DNA from 2 places in the Rossellomorea sp. KS-H15a genome. Region 2 is predicted to be linked to the other one. Evidence: riboswitches for the same ligand, from Rfam matches in the RefSeq annotation. Region 2 holds a riboswitch; the other holds the start of a gene.
The links. Region 2 has a riboswitch for cyclic di-AMP ahead of M1J35_RS20230 (hypothetical protein). Riboswitches for the same ligand answer to the same signal wherever they lie in the genome.
Positions count from the first base shown of each region.

Region 1 (8,162 bases), 480 kb from region 2:
TTGTATTGAATGGCTGGAAGCACACATCACCCCGCCTGCTTAAAAGTGCACGTGGCTTGAAGGTGGGAGCCCATCTCGGTAAGAAATTATGGCTCGTCCCCATGTTTGTACTGGTACCCACGGGGTCATTGACCCTTCCATTTGAATGGTGGCCGGTGTTTACCTTGGGCACTGAAACATATTCATTACTGTGTATACCGTTTCTCCTCGGTTTTCAACAGCTGGTGAAAAGTACACTGCCTGAAATCGCGATCAAGCATACGGGATCCCGCGTGTTCTGGCTGGGTGCGTTCGTATTGACCTTGGCTGTAACAGGTTTCTGGGCACCGCTGTTTTCGGTCGGTGCAGCAGCTATAGCCATCCTTGGCCGGATCTGGATCGCGTACCGTACCCGCAGTGCGGATGATTCAAAACCTTATTTCTTTAAGCGCCAGCCAAATGGCGTCATGATCCTTGGTATCCTCCCAGGATCTCCTGCCAGGAAGCTGACCCTTCAAGTCGGGGAAATCGTCCTGAAGGTGAACGGTGTCGAAGTGAATACGGAACGGGCTTTTTATGAAGCGCTGCAAAAGAACGGAGCTTATTGTAAGCTGGAGGTTCTGGGGACGAATGGTGAAAACCGTTTTACCCAGGGAGCCCTGTATGAAGGGGATCATCATGAACTGGGGATACTTTTTGCCGATGAAGCTTCAGGGTGGGAGCATCATCAGGTTTCGTAATAGGAAAAAGGATAGCTGGGGCTATCCTTTTTTTCTTGGCATTTATGAAAGGGAAGGAGCTTGTTTGTCATCCTTCTCCGTTTTATCAATAATCGACGTACCAACCAGATCCCCCGTCACATTCAGGGCCGTACATCCCATGCCGACAAGGGCATCAATCGCCGTCAGGAGGGCAACGGTTTCCATCGGCAGGCCAAGCTGAGCAAAAACGGTGGCAATCATTATAATTCCAGCTCCAGGAACGCCTGCTGTTCCAATGGAAGCCAATGTTCCTACGAGGACAACGACCATCATATCTGTCAGACTCAATGGATTACCGACGACATTGGCAGCAAACACTGCAGATACTGCAATCCGAATCGCAGCCCCATCCATATTAATTGTGGCTCCGAGGGGCAGGCTGAAGCCGTATAAACTTTTTGGCAAGCCTAGATTTTTTGCTGCATTCAATGTTAATGGCAGGGTGCCGGAGCTGCTTTGGGTTACAAAGGCTGTAACCATTGGTGTACGTGCTTGAGCAAAGAACTTGCCGGGACTGATTTTGAATCCAACCAGAGCAATCATATAGATAGCCAATTGGACGAACAAAGCAATATAAAGAACGAGAATCATATTCCCTAAGGAGACTAATGTGTTGAGTCCCTGATTCCCGACCGTATTTGCCATGATCGCAAAGATTCCGATGGGAACGTATTGAAGGACCACCTTCATAATCGACAGGGTGGCTTCATTCAAGCCATTCACGACTTTGTATACATGTTCACCGAGTTCGTGGTATTCCGCTGAAGACCGTAAATATGAAATCGCAATGCCAAATACAATCGCTGTAAAGATGATCCCCAGGAGATTCATATCTGTGAATGCCGTGACGATATTATCAGGGATGATATTCAGAAGGACACTGGTGACCCCCGGATTTTCCGGTACCTTGAATTTTTCCGTCGTATCAAGGGTCATCCCTGTGCCGGGATTAAAGATACTGGCAACGGCAATTCCGACGACGATGGCCAAAGCTGATGAGAATAAGTAGTATAAAAACGTTTTTCCTCCCATTCTTCCAAGTTTGTTAACACTGGTCTGGTTCACACCGACCATCAAGGTAAATAAAATGAGGGGAATGATCAGGAACTTAAGCAGGCGAATTAAAATATCGCCAAGGGGTGAAAGGACAGATGCATCCTTACCGAATATCACACCGACGGCAATTCCAAGTACGAGAGCCACGGTTATTTTCATGATAAGGGATGTATTGAGATAACCTCTCCAAAGAGATTTCATTGGTTGACGCCTCCTTATAGTAATAGTAGATTTCCCCAAAAGTATTAAATGTAAAATACATATATATCTGATTGGTTTAATGAGGATTCAGTCTCATAAGATACAACAGATGATTTGAACTGTCAAAATTCGTGCCTGCAGTGGGAAGCATCAGTAGAGAGGTGGCTTCTGATACATGGAGAAAGAACGAACAGAAAAAGGAGCTGCCAAACCGGCAGCTCCTTTTAGATCTTAATAAATCGTCATATGACGGTTCTTTCCTTTTAAAATCTGGAAGACACCATATAAAAACAATCCTACTGCAACAATTCCGAGCAGCCATTGTCCGAATGGCTGCTGAGCGAGTTTAGATAACGCCCCGTCAAGTCCCTTCGTCTTATCCGGATCCGCCGTGATGGCCGTCTGAATGAAGAAGTATCCGATCAGCAGAAAGACGATCCCGCGTGAATATAATCCAAGTTTTCCTGTTTTTCGTCCAAGTTCCCATTCTTTTTTCGACATTTCATGGCGTTTGAATTTGTCGGTGTATTTTTCCGTATAAGCTTTATGAATTTCATATAGTGCGAATCCAATGATGATGAGTCCGACAATCCCGACGATCCATTGTCCGAAAGGCTGTGCCAATAATTTGGCTGACAGGGTCTGCTTTGAACCCGAACCGGATCCGGAGCTTTTGGCGTGCATGGCAATGGCAAAGGCGTTATATGTCAAGGAACCATAAGCAATCCCGCTGATCAGATTGCCCAGTCTTCTGAACATGGACTTACCGCCGTTTTTTACGTGTTCAGGATCTTTGATCACTTGAATGAGACGCCAAAGGACGATTCCGATCAAGCCCACTCCGAGGATCCAAAGAAGGACTTCCCCGAACGGCTTGCTGGCAACAGCCGTAAAAGCTCCGCTCGAGTCCGATGTGCTTCCTCCTATCCCGAGTGCCGCCATCACAGCTAATGCCCCGATGAGCATATAGACGAGCCCTCTTGAGATGTAACCGATTCGTGCAAATCCCTTGATCCAGGGCTTTATATCATTAGATGAAACGGATGAACTTTCATTGCTTTCCGTTGATGAAGTAATGGATGAGATTCCTGCCATAAACGCTTCTTCCTTTCTGATTCGAATTTCGTATGACTAATGTATGCTATTCCCTGAAAAACGACGACACAAACCTTTTTAACGAACAGTAAATCTTGGGGGTGATTGAGATAATTTTGCCTTTTTTTCTTTAGGTTTTTTTTACAAAAAACCTATTTACAACCCCTGTGGAGAGGAGTAATATATCTATCATCAAATGAATATTCTTTATCGCTTAATTCAATTATTGAAGCGGGGGACCCACTAGTTTCAGGGGTGAATCCTTTCAATCGAAAGGTAGGGCCACTTCCATGACCCGAATCCGTCAGCTAACTCCGTAAGCGTATTGGGAGAGGATGATACTTGTGATCTGTAATGAATGACCACAGGCTTAGTTCCTGGTGGTTTTTTTGCGTTGTTTAACATGGTAGTAAAGTCAGGCAGTAATTGGTTAAGCTATAAAAAAGGTTTTGGAGGATTTCATCATGAAAAAGCAGTTTGCCGTTATTGGATTAGGGAGATTTGGAGGGAATTTGGTTCAGGAACTGGCTGATCTGGATGTGGAAGTGCTCGCCATCGATATTCATCATGATGTGGTACAGCACTACATCGACATCGCCACCCACGCGGTGCAGGCCAATGCCATGGATGAGTCGGTTTTGAAATCACTTGGTTTAAGGAACTTCGATCACGTGATCGTATCCTTCGGCGATAATATCGAAGCAAGTATCCTCACCACGCTCCTTCTCAAGGAATTGGGGGTCAAGGAAGTGTGGGTGAAAGCATCGAATTCCTACCACCAGAAAGTACTGGACCGGATCGGTGCGGATAAGGTCATTCATCCGGAGCGTGACATGGCAAGAAGGATCGCCCACCATATCACGTCTGAAAAGATTATCGATTATATCGAGCTGTCGAAAGAGCACAGCATCGTAGAGGTCTATGCTTCCAAGAAGGTAGCCAATAAAACGTTGAATGAGCTCGACGTCCGTGCGAAATTCGGCTGTAATATCATCGCCATCCATCGGGGGGAAGAAGTCATTGTCTCTCCTTCTGCCGACGAGGTGGTTGAAATAGAGGATCTTCTGATCGTTATAGGACACAACCGGGATATCAATCGATTTGAAAAAGAAGGTGTATAAAGATGAAGCAAAAGGTCATCCGGTTAAGTCCGCCGCAACTTCTTGTTGTGACCTTTCTATTTTTCATCATACTGGGAATGGGGCTCTTAAAGCTTCCTTTTGCCACCACTGAACAGATCTCATGGCTCGACGCATTGTTCACGACCACGTCCGCCATGACGGTGACAGGGCTTGCCGTGGTTGATACGGGAGGGGCCTTCACTCTGTTCGGGGAAGTGGTCGTCATGAGCCTGATCCAGATCGGAGGGCTCGGGATCATGTCCTTCGCGGTCTTGATCTTCATGATGCTTGGTAAGAAAATCGGATTCAAAGAACGGTTACTCCTTCAACAGGCACTGAATCAGACTTCCGTAGGCGGCGTCATCAAGCTTGTGAAATATTTATTTATTTTTTCCTTTATCGTTGAGGGGTTTGCCGTTCTCTTATTAGCGACGGAATGGGTACCGGAGTTTGGATGGAAACGGGGCTTGTATGTCAGTATCTTTCATTCTATATCTGCGTTTAACAATGCCGGTTTTTCCTTGTTTTCCGACAGTTTGATGGGATATGTGGGAAGTCCGATCATTAATTTGACCATTTCATTTCTATTTATACTGGGGGGGATCGGGTTCACGGTTCTGGTTGATCTGTGGAAATCCAAAACGATCCGTCAATTATCCCTCCACACAAAAATCATGGTCATTGGAACCTTTCTGATCAATGTCATCGCCTTCATGATGATATTCGTGCTGGAATTCAATAACCCGAACACCCTGGCTCAGCTGCCGCTTTCCGATAAGATATTCGCTTCCTACTTTCAAGCGGTCACCCCCCGTACAGCGGGATTCAACTCCCTTGATTACGGAAGCATGGAGCGATCCACGCTGCTCTTTACGATTTTATTAATGTTTATTGGAGCTGGCAGTGCCTCCACAGGCGGTGGGATCAAGCTCACAACCTTTGTGGTCATTTCATTGAGTATGATTGCCTTTTTAAAAGAAAAAAAAGAAATCCGGATTTTCAGGCGTACAATTGATCAAGCGCATATTTTCAAAGCTTTGGCTCTATCCATGATCAGCGTGCTGCTGGTGTTCACCGCGCTTTTCTTCCTGGAAATGACAGAGCATGATGTTTCGTTCCTGTCCATAGTGTTTGAAGTGGTGTCTGCCTTCGGTACGGTGGGCTTGTCCATGGGGATTACGGGTTCCCTTTCTGCTATTGGAAAGTGTATCATCATCGTTGTGATGTTCGCAGGTAAACTCGGACCCCTTACACTTGCGTTCTCCCTGTCACGACCTGATAAAGAAAAAATCCGCTATCCGAAAGAAGATATCTTAACAGGTTAAAATGAATAAAATCGGCTTGTCCGTTTTACCATTATTGGGTGAAGCGGGGAAGGCGATTTTTTTTATAAAACCAGCAAGAATTCATCCATGACCACGCATGAGGCTAAAAACCATCTTATTAAGCGTTTTCATCATGGGTTACTGATATTGACGAAAGCGCTGCACGGGATTATACTGTTGAAAAATTCTGAACTTTTGGTGGTGCTGTTGTTGAAGCATGTGTATAACTTTTCTGCTGGTCCTGCTGTGTTGCCTGAGCCCGTGTTGAAGAAGGTTCAAAATGAGTTATTGAATTATCGTGAAACGGGCATGTCTGTGATGGAATTGAGTCATCGGTCTGCCCCTTTCCAAAATATAATAGAAGAAGCACAAGGCTTACTCCGTGAACTGCTTGCGATTCCTGATGATTATAGAGTGGTCTTCATGCAGGGGGGAGCGTCCCTTCAGTTTTCCATGATCCCTCTTAATCTTCTCGGTGAAGGACAGGGAGCGGATTACATCGTGACAGGAAGCTGGTCGAAGAAAGCCGTTAAAGAGGCGGAGAAAGTCGGGGATATCCGAACGCTGTCTCTCAAAGAACCCTTTGAGATCCCGGCCTATACACCAGAAGATTTCTCTCCAGATTCAAGTTACGTACATATCACATCTAATAATACAATCGAGGGAACCCGGTTCGACCAGTATCCCGATACAGGAGGCATTCCCCTTGTGGCCGATATGTCATCCCACATCCTGTCTGAAAAAATAGACGTTTCCTCTTTCGGGCTCATTTATGCCGGGGCCCAGAAGAACCTTGGCCCATCCGGTGTGACCGTGGCCATCATTCATGACAGTCTGATCGGGAAGGCACCCGATACTTGTCCGACCATGCTGAACTACGAAACGTATGTGAAGCATGATTCTCTCTTCAATACGCCACCGACCTTTTCCATCTACGTTCTGAAACTAGTACTGGAATGGGTGAAAGAGAACGGGGGAGTGGAAGGGATGCAGGAGCATAATGAAAGGAAAGCCGCCCTTCTTTACAACTGTATTGATGAATCATCATTATTTCACAATCCCGTACCGGAGAAAAATCGTTCCTTGATGAACATTCCTTTTTCGACGGGCAATGATGAACTGGATGCGGATTTTTTAAAGGGAGCCAAAGCGAAGGGGTTTGAATTTTTAAAGGGTCACCGATCCGTCGGTGGAATGAGGGCGAGTCTTTACAATGCCATGCCACTTGAAGGAGTGAAATCGCTAGTCGATTTCATGAAAAAATTTGAATCTGATCGAGGAGGATGTTGAGAATGATTTCAATCAATACGTACAACGCCATCAGTCAAAGCGGATTATCACTGATCGAGGACGACCTGAACTATCATCTGAATGGAAACGGGGACCCGGATGGAATCCTCGTCAGATCAAAAAACCTTCATGACTACGATTTCCCTGCTTCCGTTAAGGCCATCGCCCGTGCAGGAGCGGGAGTCAATAATATCCCCATCGATCTCTGCACGGAAAAGGGGATTGTCGTTTTTAATACACCGGGGGCCAATGCCAATGCCGTCAAGGAGCTTGTCCTCGCCAATTTGATTGCTTCCTCCCGTAACCTGTATTCTGCCGTCGGCTGGACAAACTCGTTAAAGGAGACGGAAGAAGATGTCCCAGGTGTCGTGGAAGCAAGGAAAAAGGAATTCGTCGGAAGTGAAATCAAAGGGAAGAAGCTCGGGGTCGTGGGCTTGGGGGCAATCGGTGTCCTCGTCGCAAACGATGCCCTTGCCCTCGGGATGGACGTAGTCGCCTACGATCCATTTATCTCCGTCGATGCTGCATGGCGTTTATCGCAGGATGTGAAGCGGGCCCATCAGATTGAAGAGGTGTGGGCAGAGTGTGATTTTGTCACATTGCACATCCCTCTGACAGACAAAACCGCAAGCTTTGTAAGCGAAGAAGCATTTGGGAAAATGAAAAAAGGAATGACGATCCTGAACTTTTCAAGGGGTGAGCTGGTGGAAGAGGATGCCATGGCCGCTGCACTGGAATCAGGAATCGTCCGGAAATACGTGACGGATTTTCCGAATGAAAAGGTCCTTGCCATGAAAAATGTCGTGCCGGTCCCTCATCTCGGTGCGTCTACCGTCGAATCGGAAGAAAACTGTGCCATCATGGCCACCAAACAGCTGAAAACCTATCTTGAAACCGGGAATATCAAGCATGCCGTCAACCTGCCGGACGTTGAGCTTCCGTACAGCGGGAAGATGAGAGTGACGGTCATGCATCAGAACATCCCGAACATGGTGGGACAAATCGCCACGGTCCTCTCAGGTTACGCCGTCAACATCGCCGATATGATCAACCGCAGTAAGAACACGTGGGCGTATACCATGATCGACCTTGACCAGAAACTGGCGGAAGATGAACAGGCCGAAGTGAAACAAAAAATGAAGAACATCACCGGCGTCGTTTCCGTGCGTCTCATATAAAGTCAAAAACACTCCTTCATGTGATGAAGGGGTGTTTTTATCAACCCATACTATCCTGAAAAAATATGGACAGGCAATCAAGCACGTATCATTCCACCGTAAAATACCATATTAGTAAGAGAAGTAGAAAAGGATAAGCCACCAATCGTTGCATCG
Region 1 covers NZ_CP096886.1:4,892-13,053, reverse strand. Annotated here, with positions in the region: gene M1J35_RS00055 (zinc metalloprotease) at 1-719, shown strand, start outside; gene M1J35_RS00050 (dicarboxylate/amino acid:cation symporter) at 762-1,997, opposite strand; gene M1J35_RS00045 (DUF1206 domain-containing protein) at 2,229-3,092, opposite strand; cyclic di-AMP (ydaO/yuaA leader) riboswitch at 3,294-3,431, shown strand; gene M1J35_RS00040 (potassium channel family protein) at 3,557-4,213, shown strand; gene M1J35_RS00035 (TrkH family potassium uptake protein) at 4,216-5,538, shown strand; gene serC (3-phosphoserine/phosphohydroxythreonine transaminase) at 5,749-6,828, shown strand; gene M1J35_RS00025 (phosphoglycerate dehydrogenase) at 6,831-8,006, shown strand.
Region 1: linked by a shared signal. The riboswitch ahead of M1J35_RS00040 (potassium channel family protein) and the one ahead of M1J35_RS20230 (hypothetical protein) in region 2 are both predicted to bind cyclic di-AMP.

Region 2 (8,162 bases):
CATGGATGCTTTAAAGAAATGGTACAGTGAAGTGTTGAAGATTGAAATGGGGGATTGGAACGGAACCATGATTAAACCCGATCCAGAAAATGAAACGATCTTTTCTTTCTTTAAAGAAGATGACCCCTATTTCCCGACAGAACAGCAGGTGATGTTGAATTTTCAAGTACATGATCTTAACGAAATGATGGAACATCTTGAACGGGTGGGTGTATCCCTTGCAAAGGAAAAAGAAGTGAGTGAATTCGGTCAGTTTATTTGGATTAAAGATCCTGAAGGCAGACTGATTGAGCTATGGGAGAAATAATGGTTGAAATCATACGGGAAGGAGGGTCGGATCTTTATGGGGTTAACACCGTCACAGCGTCAGGCAATCGATTATTTTACTGCCTATGCACTGAAGCATAAAGCGGATGCGAAGGCTACCATTGATCATGTCCTGAACATGTCCAATATTTCAGGTGAGGTGTTTGAACAGGCAGTGAATCATATTAAAACTCACGCACAGATCGGTTTGCACTTCCATCCGGATCGACCGGCTTCCACTATGAAGAACGTTGCCCAGTCCCTGCTCGAACAAGGGGAATATAAGAGTCAGTTTGAAACATTCATATCGAATGGGAAGGTCTCCCCTCATTCAGGTGGTGACCGGGATAGGTGGGAGGAGAGTATGTTTGGAGGGGCTTACCAATCGGACGGTACATTGATGAGCGAACGGCCAAAGTACGGGGCATTGAATCTGATGCTGCATCCGGATGGGCCTTCTCCGCGGTTCGGCTCATGCTACTTTTTGTTATCCCCTAACGTTTCATCACGAGCGACCTTTACATATCTGGACTCGCATCAAAACCCATTTGAGAAGGGGACGTATCAAGAATTTGATATGATCCTGGCCGCGCTTTTGGAAGAAATGTTTTTAAGGGATTTTGCACTTGGAGAGAAGGATTTGACACCGACGAGGTTTATGCAACATGTACTGCATCATCTTGAACATGGCAGGAAAGAAAGCTTGGCGAATCGAAATTTGAACCATTACATAGAATCACAGATTCATGGTCCCATTTCCCTGAAAGAAGATGTGGAAGTGTTGGTTGCCGATCCGTCCTATAAGGACACGACTGTTGGTGAAACCCTGGAGCAAATGTGTTCCAAGTATTCCATCAATCTTAAATGGCATATGGGTTTTGTCCTTGATGTAAAGGATGTCTTTTCTGATTTCAGGGGACCATCCATGCCGTCCCTGGCCAAGCGAATCGCTTATAAAGATAGGATTGATGCCCGCACAATCGGATCAGCCGTCATGAGTTTGAGACAAGATCCTGATTCCTGGAGTGATCGGGGTGCTAATGAAGCTGTGCTGCAGGAATTGAAGCTGTTGTGGCATGTTCTCGTTAAGTATGGAGAACCGGTAGGGAATGTATGAAGGCGGTGTTGAGGTGAAAAAAACATCTGTGGCAACAGTAGCTTTAAGTATTATAGTAATCTGTGTTCTATCAAATGAATACTCGTTTCATCATGCCAAGCAGTCTTGTATCAAACATGATAAAACTCCAACCGTAGAAAAAGCATTTCTATCTTTTCATTGGAGTGTATCATGTAAATAAAACAGATACAGAGCCGCAGTATATCATAATCGTTAGTAAAAGCCCTGAATCTTTGAGTCCTTCACACAAAGATTCAGGGCTTGCATTTGGTTAATTGATAAAAGCTTGTTAATCTCCTCTCTTTTACAACGCTTACGAAGTTAGCTGACGGGTTCGGAAGGTATAAGTCTCCCGGTCACATGACTTCACCCCATGAATAGTCTCATCCATTCCTTTGGTTTCTCCGCTCCTGTCGGATTCAGCGAATTAGTTCAGATGCGATGAATACAATCATCGTTAGTAAATGGATAATTATACAATTTTGGTTAGTTTTCCAACTGCTTTTCCAGGTTCTTATCAAGCACGAACACTTCCATGCGCTCTCCCGTTTTTGTACTGATGTCGCTATGGCTCGAGAGTACTTTGCATCCGGTATGCTGTTCAACCATTTCTTCAATGTTCTGGCTATACATTTCCCGCAGTACCTGTCTCATCTGCTTCACGAGCACCCTGCCTTTATCGTGTTCGACAAGGTGTTTTTCTTCTACCGTTAACACACCCTTGAATCGTGCGATGACCATGTCCTCCAGGATGTATGTGCGTGTTTCCTGTGGACCGCGGCCGATCAGTTCCCTCTGCATCTTTATAAATGCTTCACTCAATTCAGCCTCTAATCGGCGTTTAGTCGTTTTCATATTTTCTTCCCCCTAATGACTAAAGTAACAATTCATGGACTATCTTACTCAGGTGTGTTAAAAGTTGTCAATCTTTAATTTTGAGTTAAATAGACTAAGAGAAAAAGTACGATTCAATTAGGAATTTTAAGAGAACGATGGTTTTTGTTAGAAAAACAATCCAATTTAGCAGGATTCGGCACTTTTTATCCGTTTACAAATTTCATAAGCCGGGAGTAATATAGTCCTTGTAAAGCACAACTCAATATATCGGCCTAGTCTCGGAAACGAGAACGGAGGACCCAATCAAGTGGGGTTAATTCTACAAGTGTAGAAGGGATGAGATTACACTCTTTCGCCATCCTACCCGTCAGCTAACTTCGTCGGCTAAAGCGAAGGAGGTCATAAAGACCACCTTTTTCAGGGGGCTTTTTTTGTTGTTTTATAATGGCAAAAAGGGCAGCCTGATGATCAAGTAGGTCTTTTTATAATGCCTATTTTCGAAAAAGTGAACATGGAAGACAGAATGCATAGAAGGCTTAAAGGAGCCTGCTAGGCATTAAGTAGACCAATGTGTACTTTTTCTCCAGATGAACAAGAGATGATAGAAGATCGCATCTATACAGGATGCTGATTGTTCTTTGCTTTTGTCAATCGTCTGGGGGAGAAGTGTACGTTGGTCTATTTTTGTTTCTGAAGACGGATTTTTCTTCCTGATGAGGGGATCTGTTGGAAGAAAAGGCCCATGTTTTTTCGAGGGTATGACTTTCTGCAGGATGAAATGGTAGAGGTGTGATGATGCAGAACAAAAGGAGGATGTATGTGTGTACGCAGGAACGGCCAAAGGACACGACGCTTGTTTGTATTCCGACATATGAAATGCTGCAGGAAATAGAGGACTGCTTAGATCTTTCACTTGATTGCTGTTTTGTTTCCCCCATTCCACAAGTTGTTGAGATTCTGAAAGGGCGTGGGTTCCAACATGTCATGGGTTTGGTGGTGAATGAAGAATTCCTTGATCACCGCCAACACTTCCATAAGGTTATCGTATTTGAGAATGACTTTTTCGATACGTTACCGATGATGCGGTTCATTCAAAACAGTACGTCCGCCCCGATCATTGTCGTCACGATGACACCAGGGTATCCGGTACGCCTGTATCAATCCATCGGAGCAAGATATGTGGTGTATACAAAGAGCCGGAATGTTTCGTGTTTCTTCAAATAATGTCAGGAGGTTTTACGCATGTTGGATATTATAATGATCTCGCTATTCATCATCCTTCCGGCACTTATGTCGGGACTTATTAATTGGTCTTCCACTGTTGTCGAGCAGGGAGGTAAGGACTCATGATGCTGTTACTTGGGATTACGGCCATCGTGACACTGTATTTATTTTATGTATTGTTTCATCCAGAAAAATTCTAATTAGTTGGAGGTATCACAGGTGATTACGACCATCCTATCGATCATCATTATATTAACGGCAATGATTCTGATTGCAAAGCCTGCAGGGGTCTATTTGGCAAAGGCGTTCGATTATAATCAAACGCCTTTAGATAAAGTTTTTGGACCATTCGAACAACTACTCTTTAAAGTCAGTGGAATAAAAAAAGTGAACCAGACGTGGAAGCAATACGCATTGGCCCTTGTCTTCACGAATGGTTTCATGATTTTCCTTGTGTATCTGGTCTTCAGGCTGCAGGGGATCCTTCCCCTGAACCCGAGTGGCAATCCGGGGATGGACCCTACTCTTGCCTTTAATACAGCGATCAGCTTTATGACCAATACGAATTTACAGCATTACAGCGGGGAATCAGGTCTTTCCTATCTCGGACAGATGATCGGGATTCTGTTCATGATGTTCGCTGCCCCGGGAACGGCACTGGCAGTAGCCATCGCCTTTGTCAGGGGACTATCTGGAGCTGAAATCGGTAACTTCTTTGTCGATTTATTCAGGTCCATTACCCGCGTCCTTTTACCGATCGCCTTTATTACGGGCTTTATTTTCATAGCTCTCGGAGTTCCACAGACGCTTGAGCCATCGGTTACAGTGAATACGGTTGAAGGTGGTACCCAGGAGATCGCCCGTGGTCCTGTCGGAACGTTCCTGTCCATTAAAGAACTCGGGAATAACGGGGGAGGATTCTTTGGTGTCAATTCGGCCCATCCATTTGAGAATCCGAACGCCATCAGTAATTTCATTCAGATTCTGCTAATGTTCCTGCTTCCATCCGCACTCCCTTTTACGTATGGAAAGATGGTCGGGAATCCAAAGCAAGGACGTGTCCTGTTTGTATCGATGGTAATCGTTTTCATTGTATTCCTTTCTACTGCTCTGTTTTATGAAACGCAAGGAAACCCGGCACTGAATGCCATGGGTATCCAGACCGATCAAGGAAGTATGGAAGGGAAGGAAGTACGGTTCGGTACCGGTCAATCTATATTCTATGCCATGGTCACGACGGCGACGGAAACAGGTGCCGTCAATACGATGCATGATACGTTAACCCCGATCGGCGGAATGCTGGCACTGACGAATATGCTGCTTAACACCGTTTTCGGAGGGGTTGGCGCAGGCTTCATCAATGTGCTCATGTACGCCATGATCGCTGTGTTCCTTTCAGGGTTGATGGTTGGACGCACTCCAGAATTTCTGGGCAAAAAAATCGAAGGCAGGGAAATGAAGCTGATTGCCATAACGATGCTTATGCATCCCCTGTTGATACTGGGGGCATCTGCCCTTGCGCTGTATACTCCTCTTGGGGTGGAAGCCATTTCGAACAGTGGATTTCATGGGATATCCCAAGTCGTTTATGAATATACGTCATCCGCTGCCAACAATGGATCGGGATTTGAAGGACTTGGGGATGCCACTCCATTCTGGAACATCTCGACAGGCGTCGTGATGTATATTGGAAGATTCTTCGGTCTGGTGACGATGCTCGCTGTTGCAGGATCCCTCGCATCCAAAAGAATGGTTCCCGAGACGATTGGAACGTTCCGAACAGATACGTCCCTATTCGGAGTGATCCTGATTGGAACATTCTTTGTCGTCGGGGCGTTAACGTTTTTCCCGACACTTGTATTGGGGCCGGTAGCAGAATATCTGACATTGTAGATGGGAGTGGAAGAAGTGGCAAATCCATTATTGAAAGAGACAAATAAGGTCGCTGAATTTAGAGGGAAAGAACGAAACCGTCTTTCCCCCGAGCAGCCCAATCCAAAAGAACAGAAGGATGGAAATGACATGAAGAATAAAGGAATGGTCAAGCAGGCCTTGAAGGATTCTTTCGTTAAGCTTGATCCAAGAATCATGATAAAAAATCCAATCATGTTTGTAGTGGAGATTGGATTCATCATTACATTCATATTGTGTATGGCACCTGATGCATTTGGACCCAGTGATGTAGCACCCTGGTTCAATGTGACAGTCAGCCTGATTCTATTATTTACACTGCTCTTTGCCAATTTCGCCGAAGCATTGGCAGAAGGCCGCGGGAAAGCACAGGCCGATTCATTGAAAAAGTCCAAACAGGAGATGTCCGCCAACCTGCTTCGGGGAAATGGAAAAACGGAAAAAGTGGCCTCAACTTCGCTCAAGAAAGGGGACGTGGTTGTCGTTTCACAAGGTGAGATGATCCCAGGTGACGGGGAAGTGATAGAAGGTCTCGCCTCGGTGGATGAATCCGCGATCACGGGTGAATCAGCTCCGGTCATCAAAGAAGCCGGTGGCGATTTCAATTCTGTCACCGGAGGAACGAGAGTCGTCAGTGATCAGATTAAAGTCCGGATCACCAGCAACCCTGGTGAATCATTCTTAGACCGCATGATTTCATTGGTGGAAGGGGCAGAGCGTCAGAAGACCCCGAACGAAATCGCATTGAATACGGTATTAACAAGCCTGACGCTGATTTTCATGATTGTGGTGGTCACTCTTCCATTCTTTACGAACTATCTGGGATTCTCCATTGAAATCCCTGTATTGATCTCACTCCTCGTCTGCCTGATCCCGACGACCATCGGTGGATTGTTATCAGCCATCGGGATTGCGGGGATGGACCGTGTGACTCAATATAATGTACTCGCCATGTCCGGTAAGGCAGTGGAAGCGGCAGGGGATATCAATACGATCATTCTGGATAAGACAGGTACCATTACATTCGGTAACCGGCTGGCCAGTGATTTCATAGCGGTGGGAGATGCATCGAAGGAAGAGCTTTTCCACTGGACGGGGATCAGTTCGTTACAGGATGAAACACCTGAAGGACGTTCCATCATAGAACTGTTGAAAGAGAAGGGAACCAAGCTTGATGCTTCCCTTGCAACAGGAGGACAATTCATAGAATTTAAAGCTGAGACAAGAATGAGCGGGGTGGATTTAAAAGATGGCAGACAGGTGCGTAAAGGGGCCGTTGATTCAGTCAAGACGTGGGTGAAAGCTAAAGGCGGCACAATCCCCGCCGATCTTGACGAGGAAGCGAATGAAATTGCGAAAGAAGGCGGTACCCCATTGGCTGTAGCGGTAGAGGGACAAATCTTTGGGTTAATCTACCTGAAAGACACTGTGAAACCGGGGATGAAGGAACGATTTGAAAAGTTACGACAGATGGGGATCAAGACGATCATGGCTACAGGTGACAATCCTCTAACGGCTGCCACGATTGCACGTGAAGCAGGGGTGGATGAATTCATAGCGGAATGTAAACCAGAGGACAAAATTGAAGTGATCAAATATGAACAGTCCCAAGGGAAATTGGTGGCGATGACAGGTGATGGGACGAATGATGCGCCTGCACTCGCCCAGGCAGACGTGGGGCTTGCCATGAACAGCGGGACGACAGCGGCAAAAGAAGCGGCGAATATGGTGGATTTAGACTCGAATCCGACAAAGATCATTGAAGTGGTTTCAATAGGAAAGCAATTACTCATGACCAGGGGAGCGCTAACCACATTCAGTATTGCCAACGACATTGCGAAATACTTTGCGATCATTCCTGCCATGTTCATGCTTGCGATTCCGGAGATGACAGCCTTGAATATCATGGGTCTGTCTACACCCATATCGGCCATCCTGTCGGCACTCATCTTTAATGCCGTGATCATTCCTTTATTGATTCCGCTTGCCATGAAGGGAGTCGCATACAAACCGATGAGTTCCAACTCATTATTGAGACGCAACTTAACGATTTATGGTCTTGGCGGTGTATTGGTGCCATTCATAGGAATTAAATTGATTGATATGGCGATTTCATTATTCGTATAAAGAGGATAGAAAGGGAGATGTAAAATGAAAAACAGTCAATTTGCCGGACCGATTATCCGGTCCAGCTTCACCATCATGGTGCTTGCAGGTTTAGTGTATCCACTAGCGTCAACCGGAATCGCACAGGCAATCATGCCGGACAAGGCGGATGGAAGCTTGGTTTATAATGAAGAAAATGAAGTGGTGGGCTCGAAATTGATCGGGCAGAGCGTGAGTGATCCCACCCTATTTCATGGAAGGGTATCCGCCATTGAATATGATGCTTCTGGTTCGGGATCGAATAACTATGCCCCGTCCAATGAGGATATGATCAACCGTACAGAGGAATCATTGGAAGTGTGGAAAAAAGCCAACCCGGATACACCGATCAGTGAGGTTCCGGTCGATCTTGTGACAGACTCAGGTTCAGGTCTTGATCCACATATCTCCGTTCAGGCTGCCATGGCGCAGGTGAACAGAATTTCAGAGCTCACCGGCGTATCCAAAGAGAAGTTGGAGAAATTGATAGAAGACAATACCCAAGGGAAGGAATGGGGGATTTTCGGAGAAGAACGAGTCAATGTCCTTTTGCTTAATCTGGATTTACAGAAGTTATTATAAGTGAAACAGAACCCTGACCAACTCGTTGGTCGGGGTATCA
Region 2 covers NZ_CP096886.1:3,935,373-3,943,534, reverse strand. Annotated here, with positions in the region: gene M1J35_RS20245 (VOC family protein) at 1-307, shown strand, start outside; gene M1J35_RS20240 (DUF3626 domain-containing protein) at 344-1,423, shown strand; cyclic di-AMP (ydaO/yuaA leader) riboswitch at 1,719-1,858, opposite strand; gene M1J35_RS20235 (Na-translocating system protein MpsC family protein) at 1,910-2,278, opposite strand; cyclic di-AMP (ydaO/yuaA leader) riboswitch at 2,520-2,661, shown strand; gene M1J35_RS20230 (hypothetical protein) at 3,074-3,484, shown strand; gene M1J35_RS22870 (potassium-transporting ATPase subunit F) at 3,607-3,684, shown strand; gene kdpA (potassium-transporting ATPase subunit KdpA) at 3,746-5,377, shown strand; gene kdpB (potassium-transporting ATPase subunit KdpB) at 5,507-7,522, shown strand; gene kdpC (potassium-transporting ATPase subunit KdpC) at 7,547-8,122, shown strand.